DNA from 2 places in the Microbacterium sp. BDGP8 genome. Region 2 is predicted to be linked to the other one. Evidence: predicted binding sites of a transcription regulator. Region 2 holds the regulator's gene; the other holds the start of a gene.

Region 1 (8,854 bases), 360 kb from region 2:
TCCTCGACCGTGGTCGCGGCGGTGGGGTCGCCCAGAGGGCGAGCCACGGCTCGGGCGGTCGCACGGACAGCCTCGGCGAGTGCGGCACGCGGGGGCGCGGCATCCGGTGTGAGGGGCAGCCCGTCGATGCCGTCGGCCAGCTCGATCGTCTGGCGGACGGTGTTCTCGAGGGCGCGCAATCGGCGGTTGTTCTCCGTCTCGATGCCCCGTCGGCGACGGGCGAGCGGATGCGCTTTGCGGCTGCGTGCGGCCTCGCGGACGTCGGTCGACACGGCGTCGAGGATCTCCTCGAGATAGCGCTGACCGGCCTCGTCGGCCGGTTCGCCGTCGGCGATCGAGGTCGCGAGCATCTCGAGCCGGTCCGATACGGCGTCGCGCAGCTGCGACAGGCGTGTGGAGGCGCGGCGGAGGTAGAGGGGCGGAATGATGGCGAGATTGACGGCGACGCCGATGACGACGCCGAACGCCATCGTGACGAGGTACGACACCGAGAAGCCGCCCGCGTCGTTCGCCCCGAGCAGCAGTACGAACAGGGCGGCGATGGCGATCCAGTCTCGGCCGGTGCCGAGCGCCCGGATGCCTCCGACGGCGACGCCGACGCCGACGACGATCGCCACACCCACGATGCGGGGGCTGGGGCCCGACACGAACCACAGGCCCACCAGGCCGATCGCGATGCCGATCGCCAGGCCGCCGACCGCTTGCAGGCCGGCCTTGGCCGAGTCGGCGATCGTCGGATACATGCTCACGAGCACGCCGAGCGGAGCGTAGTAGGAGTACTCGTCGTGCGCGAAGGGTACGTACGGCGCGAGATACCAGGCGATCGCAGCGGCGAGGGCCGCCTTGCCGGCGAGCAGCAGACGAGAGAGCGCGAAGGCCTCTCCGCCCGCGGTCCGCGCCGCGGCTTTCAGCGAGACAAGGCGGGGATGGGGTACGGCGGTCATCAATCGCCACGATAGGCGTACAGCGCGCCCGACAGCAGCCCCTTGACGCCGCCGGGCCCGTACGGCAGATGCTGGCGTAGCCTGGGCGAGTGAGCGCTTACGTCTCGGCGTTCGAGCTGTTCTCCATCGGTGTAGGACCCTCGAGCTCCCACACGGTCGGCCCGTTGCGTGCTGCCCGTGCTTTCGTCGTCAGGCTGGAGGCCGCGGGGCGGCTTCCCGAGGTCGCACGGGTCGGTTGCGTGCTGTACGGGTCGCTCGGAGCGACCGGGATCGGGCACGGCACGCCCGACGCCGTGGTCGCAGGGCTACAGGGTCATGCGCCCGAGACCGTCGATCCCGACGTGGTTCGCGGCGCGTGGACCGAATGGGTCGACGGGTCGCCCCTGGTGCTCGCGGGGTGGCACGCGGTGCCGTTCTCGCGGAGCGACGTGACCTTCGAACCGCGGACGCGGCTTCCGGAGCATCCCAACGCGATGACCCTGAGCGCGTGGGACGCCGCGGGCGATCTCGTCGCGTCGGAAACGTATCTCTCGGTCGGGGGCGGCTTCATCCGACGCGCAGGCGAAGCCGCCGAGGCGGGCGGACGGCGCGGAGGTTCGGGCGCTGTCGCCTGGCCGTACCGCTTCAGCACCGCGGCGGAGCTGCTCGAGCTGTGCGAGCGCGAGCAGATGAGCATCGCCGGCCTCGCGCGCCGCAACGAGGAGGCACTCCGGCCGGAGGCCGAGGTCGCTGCCGGGCTCGACGCGATCTGGGATGCCATGGCGGGGTGCGTCGAGGCGGGGCTTCGAGCCGACGGCACCTTGCCGGGGATGCTGCGCGTGCGGCGCCGGGCGGGGGCGATGCGGGCGCAGCTCGAACAGGCGGAGGCGGCCGGCGGGCGTGAGCTGCCGGGGGAGTGGCTCGGTGCTTTCGCGCTCGCCGTCAACGAGGAGAACGCGTCGGGTGGACGCGTGGTCACCGCACCCACCAACGGTGCCGCAGGAATCCTTCCGGCGGTGGCTATGTACTGGTGGCGGTTCGCGGCGGAGTCGCGGCTCGCGTCGGAGGATCTGGATCGGCGCCGCGGCGTCAGGCGGTTCCTGTTGACCGCGACAGCTCTGGGGTCGCTGTTCAAGGCGAACGCGTCCATCTCGGGTGCGGAGGGCGGCTGCCAGGCCGAGGTCGGATCTGCGTGCGCAATGGCTGCGGGAGGCCTGACGGCCGTCATGGGCGGCAACAGCGCGCAGATCGAGAATGCGGCGGAGATCGCGATGGAGCACCACCTCGGGCTCACGTGCGACCCGGTCGGTGGCCTCGTGCAGATCCCGTGCATCGAGCGCAACGCGATCGCGGCGTCGACGGCGGTCACCGTGGCGCGACTCGCGTTGCGGGGTGACGGGCAGCATTACGTGTCGCTGGATGCCGTCGTCGAGACGATGCGCCAGACCGGGATCGACATGTCGCACAAGTACAAGGAGACGAGCGAGGGCGGTCTCGCGGTGAACGTCGTCGAGTGCTGAGAGGCCCTTCCGCGCCCCATCTTCGGGGCGCTGTTCGCCGTGCGAGAACCCTTGGCACTCGATGGGGGAGAGTGCTAATCTGGATGCAGTTGAGCCCATATGGCTCAACTTTCAGATCTCAACACGAAGCATCAGAGAAGGGAAAGATCGATGGCTACTTATGACCCGTTCCGCGACCTCGACCGCATCGCCTCGAGCCTCTTCGACACGCGCCGTGGCCCCCGTCGCATGCCGATGGACCTCTACCGTGACGGCGACCACTACGTGATGACCGCCGACCTGCCGGGCATCGACCCGGGCTCGGTCGACATCGACGTCGACGGCCAGCTGCTGACCATCCGCGCCGAGCGCACGCTCGCGAGCGGTGACGGAGTGAAGTGGATCACGCGCGAGCGTGAAGCCGCGAGCTTCCTGCGTCAGCTGAACCTCGGCCAGGGCGTCGACACGGAAGGCATCGCCGCGACCTACAACAACGGCGTCCTGACTGTGACCATCCCGGTCAGCGAGAAGGCCAAGCCGCGCAAGGTCGAGGTCACGACCGACGCAGCCGCGCCGGTGGTGCCGATCGAGAACTGATCGCGCAGATCCGCGTTCGCACGACGGGCGGCCGCAGCTCTTTCGGGGGCGGCGGCCGCCCTTTCGCGTATATCCCCCAGCGCCCGCGACCGATTCGAAGGCGCGCGATGCGCGCGCCCGACTGCGTGGCTGCAGCACTCAGAAGGGTGGCGGTTCGTCCGGCGGTGGTCCGCCGCGTGTCGCATCCGGTGGCGGGTCCGTGGTGGCGATGGTGAAGCAGACGGCCGGTATGGGTACGTCTTCGCGGTAGACCCGGCCGAGGGGTGAGGTCCATTCCAGGACCCCGCCGCCGATCTGCCTGACCTCCCACTTCGTGAATTGCTTCATCGAGTGGTGTCGTTGGCAGAGGTGGGCGAGGTTGAAGATGTGGGTGTGCCCGCCGAGGGCGTGATCGATCGTGTGGTCGATCTCGCAGCGGATCGCGGCTCTGCGGCATCCGGGGAACCGGCAGTGCTGGTCGCGCGCCATCAGGAGCTTCTTCATCGAAGCCGTGGGCCGGTAGGTGTCGATCTCGACCGGGGTGCGGGTGACGGGGGCGATGAAGAGCCGGTCCCACTCGCTGACCTGCCCGGCGAGCTCGCGTGCCGTGTCGGCATCGATCAGCGCAGCGCCCACGGCTTCGGCGGGGTTCTCGTCACGCCCCATCAACGTCTCGGCGGTGACCGCGACCTGAACGCGCGCTCGGATCGCCCCGAGCCCACCAGCCCGGTCGGCCCCGTAGGTCGGGTCGACCACGGGCGCCCCACCGAGCACCAGGTCACCGAGGATGTCGGCGCGCAGCTGATCCATCGTCCTCGTGTCGGCGGGCTTACCCGACCCAGCGGCATCCGCCCCGGCACCTTCCGCCCCGTCGCCCTCCGCCCGGGCGTCCTTCACGGACTGCCCCATCTGCGTCAGCCGGTCGAGCATCCCGGCGGCGATGACCGTCGGAAGGTTCGCGACGAGATTCGACATCCCATCCGACCCGTGGAACACCCGTACGCACCGCTCCGCCGCGGCGGTCTTGTGCCGGTCGGTGAACGTCTGCGGATGCAACCGGGCCGCCAACGCATCCAGCGCACCCCGCACCCGCGACGGCACGTCCCGCTCGCACACCGCGATCGCGGCTTCCGCGAACGAATCCCGCACCTCATTCGGAAGCCCCGCACCGACCCGCACGACCACATTCACGTGGCCACGTTCGATCCGCCGCTGCACCCACGCCTCGAACACCGCGGGATAGTCGTCGATGACGGTCATCGCATGGTCGATCTCACCCTGCAGCCGCCGATCCGTCAACCGCGCCATCCCGGCCGCTTCGGCCGCGACTGAACGCAACTCCATGTCCGACGCCATACCCCGCACCCCGTCGCGGCGCGCGTCGTGCAGGGCGGCGTGACCCAGGTCGGCCAGCGCCCGGGTGCGAGCGATGTCAGCGGCGTGAGAGAGGTCAAGGGCCTCCGCGTACCTCGCAAAAGCGAGCGCTTGCGACGGCGTGACGTCGTCGCGTCGCGCCTCGCCGCCCCCGTCACTCGCCGTCATGTTCCCATTGTGACGGCGGGTACGACATCCGAGTCGAACATATGTTCGGTTATCGAAAGTCAGGGCACCGTCCCGCCGGGGGAGGAATCGACATCGCGAGACGCCGCGCGACCCGCAACCCCGACCGCGGTCGTCAGGACAGACGTCGCAGCTTCGTCGTCAGCTGCTCGAGCTGCTCGAGCTCTTCGGTCGACAGCACCGACATCCGTTCGGCGATGGAGCGGCCGTGGGCGGCGGCGAGTCGACGAAACGCCGACATCCCCTCCGGCGTCGCCGTGAGCATTGCGCCGCGGCCATCCGTCGGGTCGCCGCACTTGGTGATGAGGCCGCGCGCGACCATCCGATCGACCAGGCGCGAGACGCTCGGCTGGCTGATGAGCATGTTCGCGGTGACGTCTCGCAGGCGAGCGCGATGGCCCGAGCCTCGCGCGACCGTCAGGAGCACGTCGTACTCGGCCTGGGTCAGCTCATCGCCGGCGAAGTCATTGCTGATGTCGTCGAAGATCTCGTGCTGCGCGCGGAAGAGGCTCTCCCACGCGGCAACGGCGCGACGACGATCGTTCATGGCGACAACTTTACTGCCCGCCTAAGCTGGTCGGCATGATGCGTCGCACCCGGGCGGCACTCGCGATCGTGGTCCTCGTGCTGATCACGGGCCTTTTCGGGCTGGCGGTCCCTGCCGCGGCATCCGCCGACGAATCCGCCGATCTCGACGCCTTCGTCTTCGATTCGCTCGCCGTGGACTACACCCTCAGTCGCGACGAGGACGGCACGGCCAGGATGCGGGTCGTCGAGACCTTCGTCGCCGATTTCGCCCAGTCCGATCAGAACCGAGGCATGCGCCGCCTTCTGCCCGAGACCTACAACGGGCAGCCGCTGCATCCGGAACTCATCTCGGTCACCGACGAGAACGGCGATGCCCGTCCCGTCGAGACCGACAGCGAGGACGGCACCCTCGGCATCCTGACGCGCGGGCCCGAGTACCTGCACGGGCCGAACACCTTCGTCTTCACCTACGACCTCGAGAATGTCGTGTGGGACTTCCCGGACACCGGGCTCGAGTTCTACTGGGACGTCAACGGCACCGACTGGAATCAGCCGTTCCGGCAGGTGACGGCCACCTTGCGGGTCGACCCCGCTATCGCGGACGCCCTCGCCGGCCGGCAGGCCTGCTATGTCGGCGAGCAGGACAGCACCACGCCGTGTCCCGAGATCGTCGCCTCACCGGACGGAACCGCGATCACCGCCTCGGCGACCGACCTCGCGCCGCACGAGACGCTCACTTTCGCCGTCGGGTTCGAGGAGGGCACGTTCGAGGTGTACGACACCGGGTTCCTGGCGTCGCCGCTCGGATGGCTCCAGTCCGGGTCGACGGCGCTGCTCGCCGGCGCCACCGGCTGGGCGCTGCGCAATCGCCGGCGGTACCTCCGCGACGAGCCCGGGCGCCCGACGGTCATCGCCGAGTACGCGCCACCGCGCCGCATCGATGCGATCGACGCGGCGGTGCTGTTGCAGAAGACGTCGAAGGCGATTCCCGCCGAGGTCCTCGAGCTGGCGCTGGTGGGCGCCATCCGCATCGTCGACGATGGGAAGAGCCGCTGGGGACGTGCGAAGCTGCAGGCGGAGCTCGTCGACCCTCGGGCCGCAGACGAGAACGGGCGCAGACTCCTGCGCGGCATGTTCCCGCATCACCGTCGTGGCGAGGTCTACCGCTTCGGCTCCTCCGACACCCGGCTGTCCACCGAGACCCAGCGGGCGCTGAAGATGGCCAAAGACAGTCTCCGCGGTCGCGGCATGTACAAGCCCGTGCCGGCGGGAGTGCGTGGCTGGCCCGTCGCCGCGTGGGCCATCGCGGCGGGTCTGGTCATCCTGTTCGGTGCGCTCGCGCTGAACGCTTACGTCCACCCCGCACTGCCCATCGTCGGCATCGTTCTGGCGACGGCGTCGTTCCTGGTGGTCGTCTTCGCGGTCGCCGGTGAGCCGCTGTCGGACACGGGGGCGGAGATCCGCGACCACCTGCGCGGGCTGGACCTCTTCATCCGGTGGGCCGAAGCCGACCGCATCCGGATGCTGCAGTCGCCGACCGGCGCTGAGCGCGAGCCGGTCGCAACGGACGACCCCCGGGAGACGCTCCGGATCTACGAGCGACTGCTGCCGTACGCCGTGCTGTTCGGCCGCGAGAAGGAGTGGGCTGCGCACCTGACGGCGCTCTACGGCGACGCGGGCATCGCGACGCCGGGGTGGTACGTGGGAACGGCGGCGTTCGATGCGTCATCGTTCGCGGCAGGTATCGGCACGCTGTCGTCGGCGGCATCGTCGTCGTCGTCGACCTCGGGCGGGTCGAGCGGGGGCGGGTCTGCCGGCGGGGGAGGCGGCGGAGGCGGTGGTGGCGGCGCCTGACGCGTCGTCACGCGCGGTCGTCACGCGCGGTCGTCACGCGCGGTCCGCTCTCGCGGCCGTAAGACAGTTGAGGGTCCGACCGAAGAGGCATTCGGTCGGACCCTCGTCCCTTTGCACCAAGAGTTTCCTGCAATCACATGCCGGTGGCTGCCACAGCAAAACAGCTACCGTGCGAGCACTCTATAACGGCGAGGTAACGACGAGCAAGGGTTTTCCCGTTATCTTTTCGTAATCATCGGAAACGCTGAGCCGGCACCTCGACGGCATCCGGTTTTCGGCCTCCGCAGTGCCGCGGGTCTGTCAGGATGAGCGCGTGCACGCCCACGGCCGAGACACCGCCAGCGGACCCTTCGTGGTCACGCTCGTCGTCGACCTGCCGATCGCCAAGCCCGATGCCCTCGAGACGATCGCCTTCGTATCGGACGGGGCGATCGAGAATGCGGGTACGGCCTTCCCGCGCGTCGGGCTGGGCCGGGACGTGTGGGCCGAGGTGCAGATCCCGAAGTTCGCCGACCCGCCGCCGCTCGCCGTCGACGTCTGCTCGGACGTGTCCTGGGATGTCGCGGCGACAGAGGCCGCGCGGTTGGCCGATGCGCTGCGGCGGGTCGGATGGTCCGTGCGGTCGCCGCGCTCCGACGAGGTCTGAGTCGCCCGCCCGTCGCGGTCCGGTCACGCGGCGACGGCGAAGAGCCCCGCGATCCCCGCGCCGTAGAGAACGAGCACGGTCAGCGAGTCGACACCCATCCCGGCGATCCGCTTCGCGGGCCGGAAGATGAGTCCGACGACGTAGACGAGCGTCAGCAGCGCGGCCAGCGCGGTGAGGTAGATGTCGGCTCCATTCGCCTGCGGCAGCACCGCCTGGCCCGAGATCAGGGTGGCCACGAGGAACAGCACGGGCAGGAACGCATTGCCGCCGAAGATGTCGCTCATCGCGAGATTGTCGTCGCCCTGACGGATGGCCTGCAGCCCCGTGGAGATCTCCGGCAGCGCGGTCGCGAGCGCGAGGATGGTCGCGCCGAACAGCACACCCGACAGGCCGATCTCGTCGGCGATGGCGTCGCCGACCCGCTCGAGCACGACACCGGCTCCGAGCGTCGCGAGCGCGGAGACCGCGAAGATCGCGACGACCGCCCCGGTGCTCATCGAATGATGCGGATGCCGCGGCTTGGCGCGCCGGTGGCCCGGGGTGTGTTCACTCGCACCCGGCGACGTGCCGTTCTCGTGCCAGGGGAGGTGCTTGCCGGCGCGCTGCACGAGGAAGAGCCCGGCGAGCCACAGCGCCGCGATGAGCACGACATCGGGGGTGACACGTGCGACGACGAGGTCGCTGGGAAGCTGGCTCCCCGCCATCACGACCGCGAGCACGGCGACCACGATCACGGCTTCGAGCACGAGGACGAGGGATGCGGCGCGATAGGTCAGCGGCCTGACCCCGCGACCGCGCTTGCCGAACAGGTCGAGGATCACCAGCACCACGGTCTGCAGCGCGATGCCACCCAGGATGTTGCCCACGGCGACTTCGAGGTTGCCCGCGATGGCGGCACTGACGGTGATGGCGATCTCGGGCAGGTTCGTGGCCACAGCGAGCACGATCAGCCCGCCGAACGCGCTGCCGATATGCCAGCGATCGTCGAGGACGTCGGTCGACTTCGAGAGCTGGATTCCGGCCACCCACACCACGGCGGCGGCAGCGGCGAAGACCAGGAGGAGCAGCCAGAGGGGCAGGTTCGACATCCCCTCAGTGCACACCCGAACCGGTGCGACGGCGTACCGCTTGCGTTCGCGGCCGGAATGGACTCCGGCTCAGCGGAGCCAGGTGGACCGGCCGAACCGCTCCCACCGCTCGACGATGTGCACATCGCCGTCGTCCGTGGTCTCGAGCACCGTGGTGCCGCCGATGACGACGTGCTCGAC
Region 2 (8,854 bases):
AGCAGCGGCACGCGGAACCCCTCGGCGTGGCTCAGCGGCGAGCGCTCGATGTACACGTGCTCCGCTTCGGGAAGGGGACCGATCAGGCCGTCGAGGTAGCGCGCCTCGAAGTCGTGGGTCTCGGCCGCGAGGGCGCGGGCATCGCCGACGCCGTAGCGCGAGACGCCCGCGCCGAACACGTCCGTGCCGACGAGCGCCGCCAACACGGTCCAGCCACCGGCCGACCCGCCCTCGATCGCGAGCCGTGACGCATCGGCGAGTCCGTCGGCGGCGAGGCCGCGTGCCGCCGCCGCGACGTCATCGACGTCGACGACGCCCCACTGGCCCTTCAGCCGTTCACGGTACGACCGGCCGTACCCGGTCGACCCGCCGTAGTTCACGTCGAGCACACCGATGCCTCGGCTGGTGAAGTAGGCCGCCTTGGCGTCGGCGGTGCCGCCCACGTGCGACGTCGGCCCGCCGTGCACCCAGACGAGGTACGGCGGCAGCTCGTCGGTCGGCGCCGTGACATCGGGGTTCGTCGGCGGATAGGCGAAGGCGTGCACCGGGCCGTGGGGACCCTCGGTGGTGATCTGACGGGCATGGGGGATCCATGCCTCGTCGATATCGGGGGTACCGCCGCGCACCGCTGTCGTCTCGCCGCTGTCGAGATCGACCAGCCAGAGCCCGCTCGCCCCGGGCATGGCGCCGCTCACGAGGGCGCGGCTGCCGCGGACGTCCTCGATCTGCAGTCGAGCGGTGGCGGGGAAGGGGAGAGGGATCGCGCCGCCGTCGCGGTCGATGATCACGAGCTGGTCCGAGCCGTGCGTGCGGACGGCCACGACGCGGCCGTCGTCGAGCGGCGCGTACCACCGGGTGCCGAGGACCCACAGGCCACCACCCGTGTCGGCGTCGGCGGGGGAGACCGCGACGGGTGCCGCGCCGGTCGCGGGGTCGACGCGATGGAGGTTCCAGCGCCCCGTCGGCTCGTCGAGCAGCAACAGCTGGCCGTCGGATGTCCATTCCGGCTGCAGCGCGGCCGTGCTGCCGCCGGCCACCTCGCGGACACGATCCGGGGCGTCGAGCTCGATGACACGGATGCGGGTGCGGTCCCAGGGCATGTCCGGGTGATCCCACGCCACCCACGCGAGCTGTGATCCGTCGGGTGACAGTGCCGGCTGAGCCACAAAGTCGCTGCCCCCGGCGAGCTCCGTCACTCCCGCTTCGTCGCCGCTCGCGGCGTTCTCATCGCTGCTCGCGCCGTCGATCCGCACGATGTGTCGTTCGGGAGTGCGCCCCGGGCGCTCGCGCTCGCGCACCGCGAGAAGCGCGCCGTGCTGCCAGCGGAGACCGCCGTAGTGGGTGCCGCTCTCCTCTGGGGTGAGCGCCTCGGGCTCGCCGCCCGGGCGGAGGCGTCGAATGCGCTGGTCCGACTTGTCGACGAAGAACAGCTCGCCGTCGTCGGACGCCGTCCAGGCGCCGCCGCCATACTCGTGCACACGCGATCGCGCGTTCCCGGGCGCGGGGAGGACGACCTCCACAGAATCGTCGCGGCGGCGGCGCATGACGGCGACGCGACCGGCCTCATCGGGAAGGGATTCGCCCCACCAGATCTCATCCCCGACAAAGCGCGCGCCGTCGAGGCGCAACGAGGACGCGCTGGCCCACGAGGCGGTCAGGGGGGAGGGCCAAGAACCGTACGGGAGTTGCTGCTGCGACATACCGTCACGCTACGCGAGCGGATCCGGGTCGTGCCGGACGACGGGAGGGGATGCCGCCGAGTCGCGGCATCCCCTCCCGCAGTTCCGTCGGTGCGGCGAGGTCAGACCGTGCGGAGGACGGCGACGACCTTGCCGAGGATGGTGGCGTCATCGCCGAGGATCGGCTCGAACGCCGAGTTGCGGGGGAGGAGCCAGGTGTGGCCGTCGCGCTGACGGAGCGTCTTGACGGTGGCCTCGCCGTCGAGCATGGCCGCGACGATCTCGCCGTTGTCGGCGGTCGCCTGTGCCCGCACGACGACCCAGTCGCCGTCGCAGATGGCGGCGTCGATCATGGAGTCGCCGACGACCTTGAGCATGAACAGCTCGCCCTTGCCGACGAGCTGACGCGGCAGGGGGAAGATCTCCTCGACCTGCTGGTCGGCGGTGATCGGGACGCCCGCCGCGATGCGGCCCACGAGCGGCACGAGGGCGGCGTCGCCGAGGGCGGGCGCGGCGTCGGCGGGGTTCTCGCCGGCCGTGCCGGGGAGGTCGATGAGGACCTCCATCGCGCGGGTCTTGCCGGGGTCGCGGCGGAGGTATCCGCTCAGCTCGAGCTGGTTCAGCTGGTGGGTGACGCTCGACAGCGACTTGAGGCCGACGGCGTCGCCGATCTCGCGCATGCTCGGCGGGTAGCCGTTGCGGGCGATCGCGTGCTGGATCACCTCGAGGATCGCGAGCTGCTTATCGCTCAGATTCTTGCGTCGTCGCGTCTGCGGCTTCTCGCTCATACCGCCGGTCTCCTGTCGTCGCGCCCCGTCCCCGACCCGATGTCGGAGGTTCATGGTGGGCTCTCGCTGTCGAAAAGGTAGCCCGATCCGACAGCGACATCACGGAACGCTCCGCGTGTCTCTTCGATCGGTCTCCGATTTCGGTGGGTGGTTGACACCACACAATATCGAAGATACGTTCGGAACCGAAGTTCGCACCCGTCTCTCCCGGCCGAGAGGCGGGAGCGAATCTTCCTACCGCTCCCGAGGAGATGTCATGACCACGATCGATGCCCGCTTCGCACCGGCCCCCCGCACCCGTCTGCGCCTGACGCGCCGTGGACGCCGCGTCATCGCAGCGATCGCCGCGCTTCCCGCCGTCGTCGCCGTCACCGCTGCCGTGCTCTCCGGCGGGGGAGCACTCGCGTCCAACGAGGCGGGCGCGCCCGAGGGGTCGTTCACGACGGTGACCGTCATGTCGGGCGAATCGCTCTGGTCGATCGCTGAAGAGGTGGCGCCGGCCGCCGACCCCCGTGACGTCGTCGACGCCATCATCCGGCTGAACGCCCTCGGCTCTGGTCAGCTCGAGGCAGGCCAGACACTCGCCATCCCCGCCGAGTACGACGCCGCGAGCTGAAGCCCGCCGTCTTCGGCGCAGAAGCTGGGGTGCGGCCACGCCGGACTCGGACGCGGCCTAGCATGGGTGGGATGAGCCCGAGTCTGGATGATCTGCCCCTCAGAGACGATCTGCGAGGCCTCACCCCGTACGGCGCCCCGCAGGCGCCGCTTCCGGTCGCGCTGAACGTCAACGAGAACACGCATCCCGTTCCCGAAGAGGTCGCAGACGACATCCTGGATGCCGTCGCCCGTGCCCTGCGCGACGTCAACCGCTATCCCGACCGCGAGTTCACGCACCTCCGCGAGTCCTTCGCCGAGTACCTCGGTCACGGCCTCACCCCCGATCGCATCTGGGCCGCGAACGGATCGAACGAGGTGCTGCAGCACCTGCTCCAGGCCTTCGGCGGCCCGGGGCGCACCGCCATGGGCTTCGGCCCCACGTACTCGATGTACCCGCTGCTGACGCGAGCCACCGGCGCGCAGTACGTCGCGGGCACGCGCGGCCCCGACTTCACGCTCGACCCGGCCTCCGCCGCGGCACAAGTCTCCGAACTACGCCCCGACGTCGTCTTCCTCTGCGCGCCCAACAACCCGACCGGCACGCCGCTCGGTCTCGACGTCATCGAGGCGGTGTACGACGCCACCGACGGAATCGTGATCGTCGACGAGGCCTATCAGGAGTTCGCGCCGCGCGAGAGCCCCTCCGCGCTGACGCTGCTCGGCGAGCGGGAGCGCCTGGTCGTCTCGCGCACGATGAGCAAGGCGTTCGCCTTCGCCGGTGCGCGCGTCGGCTATCTCGCCGCCGACGCGACCCTCATCGACGCTCTGCGTCTTGTCCGCCTGCCGTACCACCTCAGCGCCCTCACGCAGGCGGCCGCGACAGCCGCGCTGTCGCACTCGTCGACGATGCTCCGGATGGTGGACGAGATCGTCGCGCAGCGCGATCGGATGTCGGCGACGCTCGATGCCCTCGGGTACCACGCCTACGAGAGCTGGACGAACTTCGTCCTGTTCGACGGGGTCGACGACCCGCGCGCCACCTGGCAGGCGCTCTACGATCGCGGCATCCTCGTCCGCGACGTCGGCATCCCGCACAGCCTGCGCGTCAGTGCCGGTACGGAAGACGAGACGACCGCGTTCCTCGAAGCACTGGCGTCGATAGACTCGGAGGCATGACCAGCCCCCGAACGGCCAGCATCCGTCGTGCCACGAGCGAGTCGAGTGTCGAACTCGAGCTCGACCTCGACGGGACCGGGATCAGCACGATCGAGACGACCGTGCCGTTCTTCGATCATCTGCTGACGGCGTTCGCGAAGCACTCGCTCACCGACCTGACTGTACGCGCGACGGGCGACACGCACATCGACGCGCACCACACGGTCGAGGATGTGGCGATCGTGCTCGGGCAGGCGCTGCGCTCTGCGCTGGGCGACAAGTCGGGCATATCCCGCTACGGCGATGCGCTCGTGCCCCTCGACGAGGCGCTCGCGCAGGCTGTCGTCGACATCTCCGGGCGTCCCTACCTCGTGCACACGGGAGAGCCCGAGGGATACGAGTACCACCTCATCGGCGGGCACTTCACGGGGTCGCTCGTGCGGCACACGTTCGAGGCGATCGCGTTCAACGCGGGCCTGACGATGCACGTCCGCGTGCTCGGCGGACGCGACCCGCACCACATCGCCGAGGCGGAGTACAAGGCCTTCGCCCGTGCCTTCCGGCAGGCCAAGGCGCTCGATCCGCTCGTGCACGGCATCCCCAGCACGAAGGGCGCCCTATGACCGAGGGTGACACGACCGGACGCGCGCCGCTCGTCGCCGTCCTCGATTATGGCTCGGGCAACATCCACTCGGCCGTCAAGGCCCTCTCCGCCGCGGGTGCGGACGCCCGACTGACGTCCGATCGTGGTCTCATCCGCGATGCGGACGGTCTTCTGGTTCCCGGCGTCGGTGCGTTCAGTGCGGTCATGGCCGCCCTGCGCGAGAGCCGCGGCGACGAGATCATCGAGCGGCGCCTGGCCGGGGGGCGCCCGGTGCTGGGCATCTGCGTCGGCATGCAGATCATGTTTGGCAACGGCGTCGAGCGCGGCGATGACACCGAGGGCCTCGGGCAGTGGCCGGGCACCGTCACCGAGCTGCAGGCACCCGTGCTGCCCCACATGGGCTGGAACACCGTGCGCGCGGGCGCAGGGTCGACGCTGTTCAACGGTCTGGAGGACGAGCGCTTCTACTTCGTGCACTCGTACGGTGCCCAGGACTGGAGCCTCGAGGTCATGAAGCCCTTCGCCGAGCCCGTGCTGACCTGGTGCGACTACGGCGCGCCCTTCCTCGCGGCCGTCGAGAACGGGCCGCTCTCGGCGACGCAGTTCCACCCCGAGAAGTCGGGGGCCGCCGGCATCCGTCTCCTCGCCAATTGGATCGGTGCCCTACCGCGCCACTAGTCTCCCTCTGGTGCGCTCGCGTGGACGAGCGTGCATCCCGACCCACCCCTGGAATGTGATGAACGACTTCGCGTCCACCCCCGAACTGATCCTCCTGCCCGCCGTCGACGTCGCCGACGGGAAGGCCGTGCGCCTGACCCAGGGCGAGGCCGGCAGCGAGACGACCTACGGCGACCCCGTCGACGCGGCGCTCGCCTGGGCCAAGCAGGGTGCGCAGTGGATCCATCTCGTCGACCTCGACGCGGCCTTCGGCCGGGGCAACAACACCGCCGTGCTCCGCAAGGTCATCAAGCAGGTCAAGGGTGTGCAGATCGAGCTGTCGGGCGGCATCCGCGACGATGCGACGCTCGAGGCCGCGCTCGAGAGCGGTGCGACGCGCATCAACCTGGGCACTGCCGCGCTCGAGAACCCCGAGTGGGCCGCCGATGTCATCGGCCGCTACGGCGACGCGATCGCGGTCGGACTCGATGTCCGCGGCACGACGCTCGCCGCCCGGGGCTGGACCCGCGACGGCGGCGACCTGTGGGACGTCCTCGAGCGTCTCGAAGACGCCGGCTGCAGCCGATACGTCGTCACCGACGTGACGAAGGACGGCACGCTCCAGGGCCCGAACCTCGAGCTGCTGCGCGAGATCACCTCGCGCACACCCAAGCCCGTGGTCGCATCGGGCGGTATCTCGAGCCTCGACGACATCGCCGCGCTGCGCGAGCTCGTGCCGCTGGGCGTCGAGGGTGCGATCGTCGGCAAGGCTCTCTACGCCGGCGCGTTCACGCTGGCCGAGGCGCTGGATGTCGCCGGAGACTGACGACGGCTGCGGCCACGCCGCCGACTCGGCGGGCGTTCCCTGGGAGGGGCGCAGCTTCGAGTCGAACCCTCACGCCGGTGACGACGGCTCCGCCGATCCCGCGCTGCTCGCGGCGCTCGAAGCCTTCCGCGCGGGGACCGGTGACGCCGTGGCGGTCGTCGAGGCGTATCGCGCGGCGCGGCTGCTGATCCCGCTCGTGCCCGAGAAGGGCGACGAAGGGGTCGGGCCGACGGGGCTGCGTGTCGACAAGACCCAGGAGCTGTCGATCGTCACGGTCGCGGCTCCTGACGGTCGGCGCGTTCTGCCGGTCTTCACGTCGGTGGCCGCACTCGCGCGGTGGGATGCCGTCGCGCGTCCGGTTCCGGCCGACGGGGTGCGCACGGCGATGGCGGCGGCGTCCGATGACACCGACCTGATCGTGATCGACCCGGGCTCCGAGACCGAGTTCGTGCTGCGACGCCCCGCCGTCTGGGCGATCGGACAGGGACTGCCCTGGGAACCGGCGCCCACCTCGCCCGAGGTCTTCACCGCTCTCCAGGCCAGCATCGGGGGAGAGCTCGCGGTGCTCGACCTGTCGGTCGCGGCGGGTGATCCCGCCGCCCGGATGCGCGGCCCCGAGCTGATCGTCCGGCTTCATCTCATCGATGGGCTGGATGCCGCCGAGCTCGACGCGGTGCTGTCGCGGCTGGCGTCGCGGTGGGCCGCCGACGACCGCATCGCGGTGCTCGTCGACTCGCTGACGGTCAAGCTGGTGCGCGCTTCCTGACGGAAGTGCCGGGCCCGAGCGCTGCTCGAGCCCGGGAGCTCGTCAGTTGACGGGACCGGTGAACTTCTCGCCGGGGCCCTTGCCGATCGGGTCGGGGATCGTCGACGCCTCGCGGAAGGCGAGCTGCAGCGAGCGCAGGCCGTCGCGCAGCGATCGCGCGTGCATGTCGCTGATCTCGGGAGCGCCGGCGGTGATGAGCCCGGCGAGGGCGTTGATGAGCTTGCGGGCCTCGTCGAGGTCGAGCTGGGTGGCCGGGTCGTCGGCGAGCCCGACCTTGACGGCGGCGGCGCTCATGAGGTGCACGGCGGCGGTGGTGATGACCTCGACCGCCGGCACGTCGGCGATGTCGCGGGTCGCGGCCGAGGCCGCGCGCTCCTGCTCCTCCCACCGCTGGCGACGAGCCTCGTCGTCGGTGAAAGTGCTGTTGTCGGCGGGGTTCGTGTCCACGTGTCGCTCTCTGCTAGACTGTGCGGGCACCGGAGTGTTCTACTCCGGATCGAAAGAGGATCACATCCCACCCGCGCTTGCCGTTCCAGGCTACCGGGTCATGCACTCCGCTCCGTCCGTCTCACCGCGGCCGGGGTAGTCAGGGTGCGGAACACGAATGCCGACGCACGCGCGTCGTGCGGGGTGGATGCGATGCTCTTCCGCCCGGGTCGCGTCCTCGCGTCCCGGTGGCCACCACCGCACGAACAGGAGTTCCGCACATCAGCGATCCCCGCACCAACGACCGCATCCGCGTCCCCGAGGTTCGCCTCGTCGGCCCCGCTGGAGAGCAGGTCGGCGTCGTCCGTATCGAGGTCGCCCTGCGTCTGGCGCAGGAGGCCGAACTCGACCTCGTCGAGGTCGCCCCGAACTCGAAGCCGCCCGTGGTCAAGATCATGGACTACGGCAAGTTCAAGTACGAAGCGGCTCAGAAGGCCAAGGAAACGCGCCGCAATCAGGCCAACACGGTCCTCAAGGAGGTCCGTTTCCGCCTGAAGATCGAGGCGCACGACTACATCACCAAGCTCAAGCGCGCCGAGGGCTTCCTCCAGGCGGGCGACAAGGTGAAGGCGATGATCCTGTTCCGCGGTCGCGAGCAGTCGCGTCCCGAGCAGGGTGTGCGCCTGCTCCGCAAGTTCGCCGAGGATGTCGCCGAGCTCGGCACCGTCGAGTCGAACCCGACGATCGACGGCCGCAACATGGTGATGGTCATCGCGCCGCACAAGAACAAGTCCGAGGTGAAGACCGAGCAGAACGCCCAGCGTGCCGCCAACAAGGAGGCAGCACGCCAGGCCCGCTCCGGCGACGCACCCGCGACCGAAGACGCCGCTCCCGCCTCGGCGGAGTAGCCCCCAGACTCCCGCCTCGCGGGAAACACAACGAAGGAAGAGACATGCCGAAGCAGAAGACCCACTCGGGTGCCAAGAAGCGCTTCAAGGTCACCGGCAGCGGAAAGATCAAGAAGCAGCAGGCGAACCTCCGCCACAACTTCGAAGGCAAGCCCACCAAGCGCACGCGCCGCCTGTCGGCCGACAAGATCCTGGCTCCCGGCGACGCGAAGGTCGCCAAGAAGCTCCTCGGCATCTGAGCGCTGCTGCGCACGAATAGGAAACAAACGAAATGGCTAGAGTCAAGCGGGCAGTAAACGCCCACAAGAAGCGTCGCGTCATCCTCGAGCGCGCCTCCGGTTACCGCGGACAGCGTTCGCGCCTGTACCGCAAGGCGAAGGAGCAGGTCACCCACTCGCTCGTCTACGCGTACCGCGACCGTCGCAAGCGCAAGGGCGACTTCCGCCGT

What was found. Region 2 encodes LexA, which represses DNA repair genes until DNA is damaged. Its sites were predicted from a motif close to TCGAACANNTGTTCGA; they were not measured.
Region 1: the regulator LexA is predicted to act here: its motif matches at 4,574-4,589, upstream of P6897_RS03430 (HNH endonuclease signature motif containing protein).

Annotation. Positions count from the first base shown of each region.
Region 1 covers NZ_CP120712.1:724,499-733,352, forward strand. The annotation lists gene P6897_RS03415 (FUSC family protein) at 1-944, opposite strand, end outside; gene P6897_RS03420 (L-serine ammonia-lyase) at 1,034-2,443, shown strand; gene P6897_RS03425 (Hsp20/alpha crystallin family protein) at 2,594-3,019, shown strand; gene P6897_RS03430 (HNH endonuclease signature motif containing protein) at 3,158-4,540, opposite strand; gene P6897_RS03435 (MarR family transcriptional regulator) at 4,674-5,105, opposite strand; gene P6897_RS03440 (DUF2207 domain-containing protein) at 5,141-6,940, shown strand; gene P6897_RS03445 (hypothetical protein) at 7,254-7,586, shown strand; gene P6897_RS03450 (sodium:calcium antiporter) at 7,610-8,674, opposite strand; gene P6897_RS03455 (amidohydrolase) at 8,744-8,854, opposite strand, start outside.
Region 2 covers NZ_CP120712.1:1,083,797-1,092,650, forward strand. The annotation lists gene P6897_RS05110 (prolyl oligopeptidase family serine peptidase) at 1-1,700, opposite strand, end outside; gene lexA (transcriptional repressor LexA) at 1,802-2,467, opposite strand; gene P6897_RS05120 (LysM peptidoglycan-binding domain-containing protein) at 2,724-3,083, shown strand; gene P6897_RS05125 (histidinol-phosphate transaminase) at 3,155-4,240, shown strand; gene hisB (imidazoleglycerol-phosphate dehydratase HisB) at 4,237-4,842, shown strand; gene hisH (imidazole glycerol phosphate synthase subunit HisH) at 4,839-5,501, shown strand; gene priA (bifunctional 1-(5-phosphoribosyl)-5-((5-phosphoribosylamino)methylideneamino)imidazole-4-carboxamide isomerase/phosphoribosylanthranilate isomerase PriA) at 5,560-6,306, shown strand; gene P6897_RS05145 (SseB family protein) at 6,290-7,072, shown strand; gene P6897_RS05150 (DUF1844 domain-containing protein) at 7,115-7,519, opposite strand; gene infC (translation initiation factor IF-3) at 7,747-8,406, shown strand; gene rpmI (50S ribosomal protein L35) at 8,451-8,645, shown strand; gene rplT (50S ribosomal protein L20) at 8,678-8,854, shown strand, end outside.